2 regions of the Holdemania sp. 1001095H_141210_F2 genome follow, and region 1 is predicted to be linked to the other one. Evidence: a T-box and tRNA genes for the amino acid it is inferred to sense, from the RefSeq annotation. Region 1 holds a T-box; the other holds one or more tRNA genes.
What was found. A T-box is a leader RNA that pairs with one kind of tRNA and senses whether it is charged. The one in region 1 lies ahead of serS (serine--tRNA ligase), so its partner is inferred to be a tRNA-Ser.

Region 1 (4,427 bases):
ACATAAAAATCCTTGTTTTCCTTTTAATACCTCTTTTAAATATTCCATACTCAGCACATTTTGATGTTGAAAAGCTTTCTGACACGTTTTTAATCGCAGCCCTGATTCCATATCATCAATATTTTCTGGATTAGCTGGTTTCATGGCGTCGCTGACAAACTGATTTACTGAATATAAGATGGAATGAGATTGAATAATCTCGATATGCTGCGCACTGCATTCGACAACCGCTTTGTTGCCTGTGCTGTCAGCCATCGTTAAGATCTGAGATGAGCCGATCTTCATTTTCTTTAGCCTGGTAATTGCTTCATTTACGTTTGCACAGTGTTCTAATAAGATCCTGACGATCATTCCGGCGTTTAAACCAAAATGCTTTTGTGCGCTGTATACGAAAGTCAGCCCAACTGCGAGTCCTTTTTCATTCATGCCGTCTTCCATTTCAACAAAACCTGTTGTGTTTCCTGTAAAAGCATAGCCTGACGCAGGTTTAATTACGCAATGACTATACATTGGCTGCATCGCAGTCAAAAAATCACTGTTTCTTCCTAATAAGAGATGCCCGCGGTGATCTAATCCTGTAATGCAGGTACAGAAATTCATCGCCGTATAAACATACATGCTTAACAAGAATTGAGTCAGTACCTCCGCATCACATCCATTTCCTTGCGCCACTCCTTCAATTTCTTCCAGAATCGCCGGATAATCAGATTTATACAGGAATTTTACTGATTCACTGTATTCTTTTCGTTCTTTCGTTCCGGGAGGCAACGTTGCGGACAGATTAACGCCCAGTTCTGCAAAATATTTTCCATATTGAAAACCAATCTCTCGTGGAGTTCCAACTAAGTTTAAATTGTTCATCTTCTATTTTCTCCTGATTTCAGGAGCTGGCGCCAACCCCACAATTAGGATAACTGAATAAAAATTACTTGTCTATGCTTAAATTTTATTCTTAATTTTCTTTTTCCTTTTTCAAAGCTCACCTGTTTAATCTTATGTTTCACGTGAAACATTTGATATGGCTGTTATTATTTGATGTTACTCAATTACATTCTTTTCCACTGCATAAGAAGCTCAATTTCGCCTGTTTTCTGATCCATAAGCCGTTCACCAATAACAAAGCCTTCCTTAAGATAAAATTGCAACGCTCTTTGATTCTTTTGATATACGCTCAGCGTCAATTCTTCATTTCCTGTCTTAGCCCATTCGATTAAAGAATGTCCAATCCCTCTTGATTGAAAATCAGAACTTACAAATAAACCTTCAATTCTTGTTTCATTCATTCCAATGAAACCGACGATATGTCCATCAATTTCCGCGACTTGAATAAGACTGTGAGGGAGCATTTTTCTCACTTCTTCTTTATTCTCCTTCCAATAATCTGATTCAATAAAAGAATGAGCCTGAATATTGCTTTCCAACCAGATCTTAACAACATAATCAAGATCGTCTGTTCTCATAGTTCTTAACATATTTCCTCCAAAGTAATGAAAAAGGAGAGTTATCTCCCCTTTTCATACTATTTCTTCTCGATTTTTGTCTTTCCGCCCATATACATTCTTAACGGTTCAGGAATATTCACCGTTCCGTCAGCGTTTAAATTGTTTTCCAGGAAAGCAATCAGCATTCTTGGCGGAGCTACGACTGTGTTATTCAGCGTATGGGCAAAATACTTCCCTTCCTTGCCCTGAACACGAATGCCTAATCGGCGAGCCTGCGCATCGCCCAGATTAGAGCAGCTGCCTACTTCAAAATACTTCTTCTGACGCGGAGACCAGGCTTCTACGTCGCAGCTCTTTACTTTCAGATCTGCCAGGTCGCCAGAGCAGCATTCCAGCGTTCTGACAGGAATATCCAGTGAACGGAAGAAATCGACCGAGTTCTTCCACAGCTGATCATACCAGTATTTTGAGTCTTCCGGCTTGCAGACAACGATCATTTCCTGCTTTTCGAACTGATGAATTCGATAAACGCCGCGTTCTTCAATGCCATGCGCACCCACTTCTTTACGGAAGCATGGGGAATAAGACGTCAGCGTCTGCGGAAGCTGTTCTTCATCAATAATCGTATCAATGAACTTGCCAATCATGGAATGTTCGCTGGTACCAATCAAATACAGGTCTTCCCCTTCAATTTTATACATCATGTTTTCCATTTCCGCAAAGCTCATGACGCCTGTGACCACGTCGCTGCGGATCATAAATGGCGGGATGTAGTAGGTAAAGCCACGGTCGATCATGAAATCCCGCGCATAGGACAAAATTGCAGAATGCAGACGGGCAATATCGCCTTTTAAATAGTAGAAACCATTTCCACTCGTTTTTCTGGCACTGTCCAGATCAATTCCATCAAACGACTCCATGATCTCCGTATGATAAGGAATCTCAAAATCAGGAACGACAGGCTCGCCGAATTTTTCAATTTCCACGTTTTCACTGTCATCTTTGCCAATCGGGACTGTTTCATCAATGATATTCGGCAGCACAAGCATAATCTTTTTGATCTCCGCTGCTAATTCTTCTTCCTTCACTTCCAAATCAGCCAGCTGCCTTGCAATATTGGCAACCTCTTTCTTTGCTTCTTCCGCTTTTTCTTTTAAGCCCTGCTTCATAAAGCCGCCGATCTGCTTACTGATGGCATTCCGCTGTCCCCGCAGACTATCGCCGTCGGTTTTCGCCTTCCGGAACTGACGATCCAATTCGACCACCTTATCGACTAATTCCAATTTTTGATTCTGAAACTTCTTTTTAATGTTTTCTTTGACTACTTCTGGATTTGTACGCAACAAATTGATGTCCAGCATGACTATTTCCTCCTTTTAACATAAAAAAGGCCCGCCCACTCAGGGACGATGCCTCGTGTTGCCACCCTAATTACCAATGTTTCACGTGAAACATCAGTCACTTGAATCGTTAACGGCGATAACCGGAAAGGTTCACTTTCACTCCGAGGTGGATTTCAGCACGGATTGACAACAGTTTTCACCAACCACTGTTTCTCTAAAGAAAATCATGTACTTACTTATCCTCATCTACGTTTTAACACCTTCATTTTAATCAAGCCCCATTTTTTTGTCAATGGATAAAACGAAACCAACGTAATTCCGATTTCATTCCTTCTTCAGTTTGACCCGAAAGAAAGAAAATAAACGAGAAATTGAGATATTGAATCCGCAAAACGAAAATTAATCTGAAAACTTACGAACTGGGCGGATATATTTCCAGCACCGCTCAGGATTAAAATAGAAATAAATTAACCGTCCTGGAGTCGTTGTATCATAACCATATCCAGTGTCTTTGAAATCAAAATCAGCCATCGCCTTCTCAACTTTTTCCTCAACGCTGCGATTTTCCTGTTCATAATCAAACGGGCCATGCTCAAAAACGAGGTATTCGCCCTCAGGAATTTCTGTCAGCTGCATCCCTGTGGGAATTTCTCCTTGATACTCGTTGGGAAGCCGGACTCCGTAACACTCTGTACGGGGGAAGCCCCAGTCGCATAGCCGTCCTGACGGATCATTACGATAAGCCATAATCTGACCTCCGCCGCTGTTCGCTTCGCTTCCGCCCTCATCATCTAATTTTCCTTTGATACTGTCGAGCAATCCGCAAATCGTTGCCTGATCCTGACCTGGAATCTGATTTTGTTTCTGCCAGAAATCCCAGTATCCGTTACTCTCTTTATTTTCAACATACAAAAATTGATGAGCTGGAATCGTAACGAAATAAATTTTTAAAGCTTCTGATGACTTAACCATACCAATCTCTCCTTGTCCAAAAAAGTAGCGATCAAAAGGATTGATTTTCGTACGTAAAATAACTGGCACAGGATGTCTCCGATAATCGCTGGGCGTTATGCCATACAAGTTTTTAAACGCCCGGGTAAAGGCTTCATGGGAAGAAAAGCCATAATCCAGAGCGATTTCCAGGATTCCTTTCTCACTGTCACGGACTTCCTTTAAAGCAAAGGCCAGTTTCCGCCGGCGCAGATAATCCCGAAACACCATTCCCGATATTGCCTTAAATTTTCGCGCTGTATAAAACTCGGAATAGCCCAGCTGATCGGCCAAAGCATTCAAGGTCAGAAATTCGTCCTGATGCGCTTTGATACTCTCGTCAATCACATTAACGACGTACTGAATCTGTTTTTGCCATTCAAGCATAAATCTTTCCTCCTTTCGCTGCTTACTTTGCAATTATAGGCCACCCCCTGCTTCGCCGCTTGATCAGACTTGCCTTTTTCGTTTTTCACTTTCAGGAATTGAAGATCTTGATTTCAGCTTGAATATTATTCTTATTAAAATTGAGAACGCTTTTCTTCTCAGTTACATCCTATTCTTTATCCTGTTCTAAAAATTATTAAAGTGAATGTGAATTCCGAAAAAAAGCTATAATCTTAATCGACTATAGCTTTTTCATTACTTTTTA
Region 2 (4,427 bases), on a different contig from region 1:
GTTCCCAACTGTTGTCAATAAACTGATAAACTTCAATTTCGGAAAACGGAGTTTCGGGCGTAATCTGCAGATCCCTGACGGCCCAGACTTCCCGCAGACCGCCTTGATAGCCAAGGATCGCATAAGCATCGGGTTTTACTTGATATGAATCGTCAGACAGATAAACTAAATAGGACTTTCCAACTTCAATGTCGATATCTTCGGAAACTTTTTGCTTGATATAAGCAGGTTTTTCAGTGGCTGATGCCACAGCGTTCCTTTGACTGGGCTCTAAGGTTTGAAGATATTCTTCGTAAGCGATGATACCGCCAGAACGTGTGAAATGGATCGTTTGACCGGCAGAAAGATCACCTTTCAGGCTTTTGAGAATTGTCAGAGTGCCATAAGTATAAGGCAGAACAATCTTATGTTTGATCTCATGAACGGTGCTTCCTCCCTCAATGGAACAAACTGTCGCTAAAACGACATCGGTGCTGGCCTGAATAAGCGTATCCTGATCCAGCGCGTCAGGGACAAATTCCAAAAGCAGATTCTGAATTTGAATCGAATCCGGATCCAGTTGGGCATAGGCGTCGGTATAGGAACAAGCCTGCAGATCAGCAGAAGCGGAAGATTCGTCAAGCTGAACCTGAGGGGCGGCGTTATTCCTGTCGACGGCGCAAGCAGCAAGCAGAAAAGCACAGAGGAGAACAGTACCGGAATTCTTCATTGAAACACCTCCTGAAATTAAGCAGAATACATTATTTAACTAAAGTATAACAAGAATAAGACGGGAAGGGATCCAAGTTCATAAAAAGTTAAGAAAACAGGGATAACATTAGTCATATTAAGAACGTTAAATTGATAAGATTAGAGGACGCTGATCTGAAATGTGATTCATGAAAAAATAGTGATTCTGACGTTAAAATCATCCTGTTGGACTTTCTATTTATGAAGTTGACTATTTCCTGCATCTGATATTTCCTTTTCTGCCGAGGCAGGTGCTGGATAAGCTCAAAAATCGTCAGTTATCACCGCTAAGATTCAAATACAAAAAAATCAGACTTTCGTCTGATTGTCTTTTTCATGGTCCCCGGGGCCGGACTCGAACCGGCATGGTATCACTACCGAACGATTTTGAGTCGTTTGCGTCTACCAATTTCGCCACCTGGGGAATTCATGTGCTTATTTATTATATCTGATCCCCAGAGTGAAATCAAGTAGAAATTAACACTTTTCCCCGTCGGCCGGTGTGAGCTTAACGCTGCGTTGCTTCATCAATCGGACAAGCCAGGCGCCAATACACAGACCGACAAGACAGCCTGCCAGAACGTCCGAGGGGTAATGTACGTGCAGGTAAATCCGTGAGAAAGCGATTAAAACAGCTCCGCCTAATCCCATCCATTTATAAGGGCCGCCATAAGCGAATAGAATCATCATCGCCGCAAAGGAAGTCGCGGTATGACCTGATGGAAACGAACTGGACGTCGGCATCGCAATCAGAGCCGGCAGTTCGGCATGCGTCATAAACGGCCGCGGCCGGTCGACCAGCTGTTTAATTACTAAATCGTTTAACGACCAGGTCAGCACGATGGCCAGAAGCAGAAAGGCGGCAGTCTGACGATCCTTCTTAATAAAGTAAAAATAAAATGCAAAGCAAATCCACAACGCGCCTAAATTTCCCCAACCGGTAATAAAGCGCATGACCGCCGTCATGGCCGGAGATTGGAACACCTGTGTGATCCATTCCATAATCATGAAATCCAAAGGGAATCCCTCCTTTTTGAAACTATCCCTAGCATAACACAAAAGGGCGGTACTGATTCTTAAGAGTTGTTGAAAAAAACTTAAGAAAATAAAGAAAAAAGGCTTGGTTAAGCCTTTATTTACACATGGCGGAGAACATGAGATTCGAACTCACGGAAGCGTTGCCACTTCGCCACCTTTCCAAGATGGTGCCTTAAACCACTCGGCCAATTCTCCAAGTGCTTTTATATTATAGCGGATCCATATCGGGATGTCAAAGGTTTTAGCAAAATTCATAAGAAAAAGACGACTCAGCAGCCGTCTTTCTTACTTGCGTTTCAGATTTTGTTCAACGTTTCCTTCGTCTTTTCAATCATGGGATTGATCAGTCCGGCATATTTCGGAAAATGGTATTTGCAGTCGATCAATTCCTCGGTCAGCGTCATCAGCTCCTGTTTCAATTTGACAGTATCCATTGTGATCTGGGATTTTTCCAAGGCCATGGAGATCCGCGTACTGACCGCTTCAGCGAATTTGCGGTCCATCGCCTGCCGCAGATCGCTCTGATGAAACGGAGGTTCAACGTCGATATCCTGCGCCAGATCCCACATCTGTTCAACGTCTTTATTCAGAATATCAAAACGGCGCAGGTAATCCTCTAAATGCGGCTGGCCTTTTTCCACTTCGTCGATGACGCGGGTGAAGTGTTTGGAGATTTGTAAATAATCCTGTTCCATTTGTTCCTCGCAATGCGAACAAAAGGTAGACTCGCGGTTCGGCTCCAGGCGTCGTCCGCACTGACGGCAATGTCTTCCGTCATTTTGCGGTTCGCTGTTTGTTTTGAACATTGTAATGAAGGCGCGGATCGTATCAATCAGCCAGCCGATTCCCATGACCCCAAATGTAAAGAAGTATAAAACTCCCAAGCCATATTGGCGGCGAATAAAGTGGTGAACGCCAAAGACTCCAAAAAAGAAGGTGATAAAAAACATAAGTATCGGATCATATTCTTCATGATCATTCATAAGGTAAACCTCCTGTGCAGCATATTTGCGTTTGTAAATACAGTATATCAGATTTATTTAAAAACAATCGGAAAAACTTATGAAGAATTTCGTAAGAAAGTGACTTTTCGGCGAAGCTGCAAGAAGAAAAGCGTTGTTCGCTGAGACAACCGTGACTGAATCCATTTGTCCTTTCTTTGGATTGAACTTTACTGAAAACAGAAACAAAACCTGATTTCGCCAGACGGGTTAAAAAGACCACAGACAAAGAAAAGTTGATTTCCGCAAGAGACCCTTAAGAGAACTGTTCGCGTTCTTTTAGCTATGCGAACAATCTTTTTATCATTTCCTTTAGGCGGATATTGATCTTCAGCGCCAACTTACACATGGAAAGCGGCACATTGCGGATGCCCGTTCCGATAGAATCGTCTTTTCGTTTTTCCATAATCGGCTCAAACAGACACAATTCAACCCTGGAAAATGAAGATAATTTTATGCTTGAACTGGATTGCCGCGGGAATGGAGAAAATGAAAAACAGGTTGTCTTTCATCTGCCGGATTTTTTGCGCCTGGTTTTCAGTAATCCATTGCTCGCCATGCAAGAAACATAAAAAACCAAAACAAGTGAAAAAAGCAATGATTATTCTGACCGTTTGTTTTACTCTGAAAATTCAGCTTTCCTGTAAAATGAAGACAAAGCATAAAGGAGGAGATTATTATGCAGAAAGTCGCGGTTATTCATACCAGTCCGGTCTCGCTTAACGAGCTGAAAGCCTTGTTTGCGGAGTTGTTGCCGGAGGTGGAGATGATCAACATCATTGACGACAGTTTACTGGAGGAGGTCAAGCGCAATAATGGAATCACGCCGGGCATCGTCTCAAGGATGTGCCTGTATGGTCAGGCGGCGCAGTCGATGGGCGTGGACTTGATTCTGAACCAATGCTCATCCGTGGGTGAAAGCGCGGATATTGTGAAGCAGACTGTAACCTGCCCGCTGCTTAAGATCGACGAACCGATGGCCGAGGAAGCGGTGCAGCTGGGAACGAAAATCGGCGTGATCGCTACGGTGGGTTCAACGATGAAACCAAGCTGCAATCTGATTCGTACAAAAGCACGGCAAGCAGGCAAAGCCGTGGAAATGAAGGAGTATCTGGTTGCCGGGGCACTGGATATTTTGATGAAGGAGAAGAATCAGGAAAAACATAATGAACTCGTGCTGAAAGAAATTAAAAAGGCCGAGCAGGAGTGCGATGTGATCGTTTTGGCTCAGGGGAGCATGACGGTGATGCTTCCCTATCTGGAGGGAATTTCCAAGCCGGTGCTGACCAGCCCGCGTAAAGCGGTGGAACGCGTCAAGCAGATGCTGGCGCAGCAGGCATGAGTTCTTTCGTTGACAAAGCACCTAAGATCGTCGTGCTCGACGACGATCCGACCGGGATTCAGATGGTTCATGACGTCGCGGTATATACATCGTGGGAGGAAGAAGCCTGTGAAAACCTCCTGCAGCAGAGTGAGGCGATGGTCTATATCCTGACCAACACCCGTGCGCTCAAGCCGGAAGCCGCGCGCTGCCTGCTGCGGGAATTGACGCAGAATCTGATCACGGCGTCCCGTCGAAGCAACATTCCTTTTTGGCTGGTACTGCGCTCGGATTCAACCCTGCGGGGGCATTATCCGCTGGAATCCGAAACGGTTCGC

Region 2: it encodes a tRNA-Ser, which carries the amino acid that the T-box ahead of serS (serine--tRNA ligase) is inferred to sense. The anticodon was not compared.

What each region holds. Positions count from the first base shown of each region.
Region 1 is NZ_JADNPO010000008.1:11,662-16,088, reverse strand. Features, by position in the region: gene I2G61_RS06860 (C45 family autoproteolytic acyltransferase/hydolase) at 1-861, opposite strand, end outside; gene I2G61_RS06855 (GNAT family N-acetyltransferase) at 1,047-1,472, opposite strand; gene serS (serine--tRNA ligase) at 1,520-2,803, opposite strand; T-box leader at 2,842-3,043, opposite strand; gene I2G61_RS06845 (helix-turn-helix transcriptional regulator) at 3,185-4,162, opposite strand.
Region 2 is NZ_JADNPO010000001.1:65,389-69,815, forward strand. Features, by position in the region: gene I2G61_RS00325 (hypothetical protein) at 1-709, opposite strand, end outside; tRNA gene I2G61_RS00330 (tRNA-Leu) at 1,067-1,153, opposite strand; gene I2G61_RS00335 (phosphatase PAP2 family protein) at 1,207-1,737, opposite strand; tRNA gene I2G61_RS00340 (tRNA-Ser) at 1,873-1,962, opposite strand; gene I2G61_RS00345 (TM2 domain-containing protein) at 2,064-2,750, opposite strand; gene I2G61_RS00350 (aspartate/glutamate racemase family protein) at 3,448-4,110, shown strand; gene I2G61_RS00355 (four-carbon acid sugar kinase family protein) at 4,107-4,427, shown strand, end outside.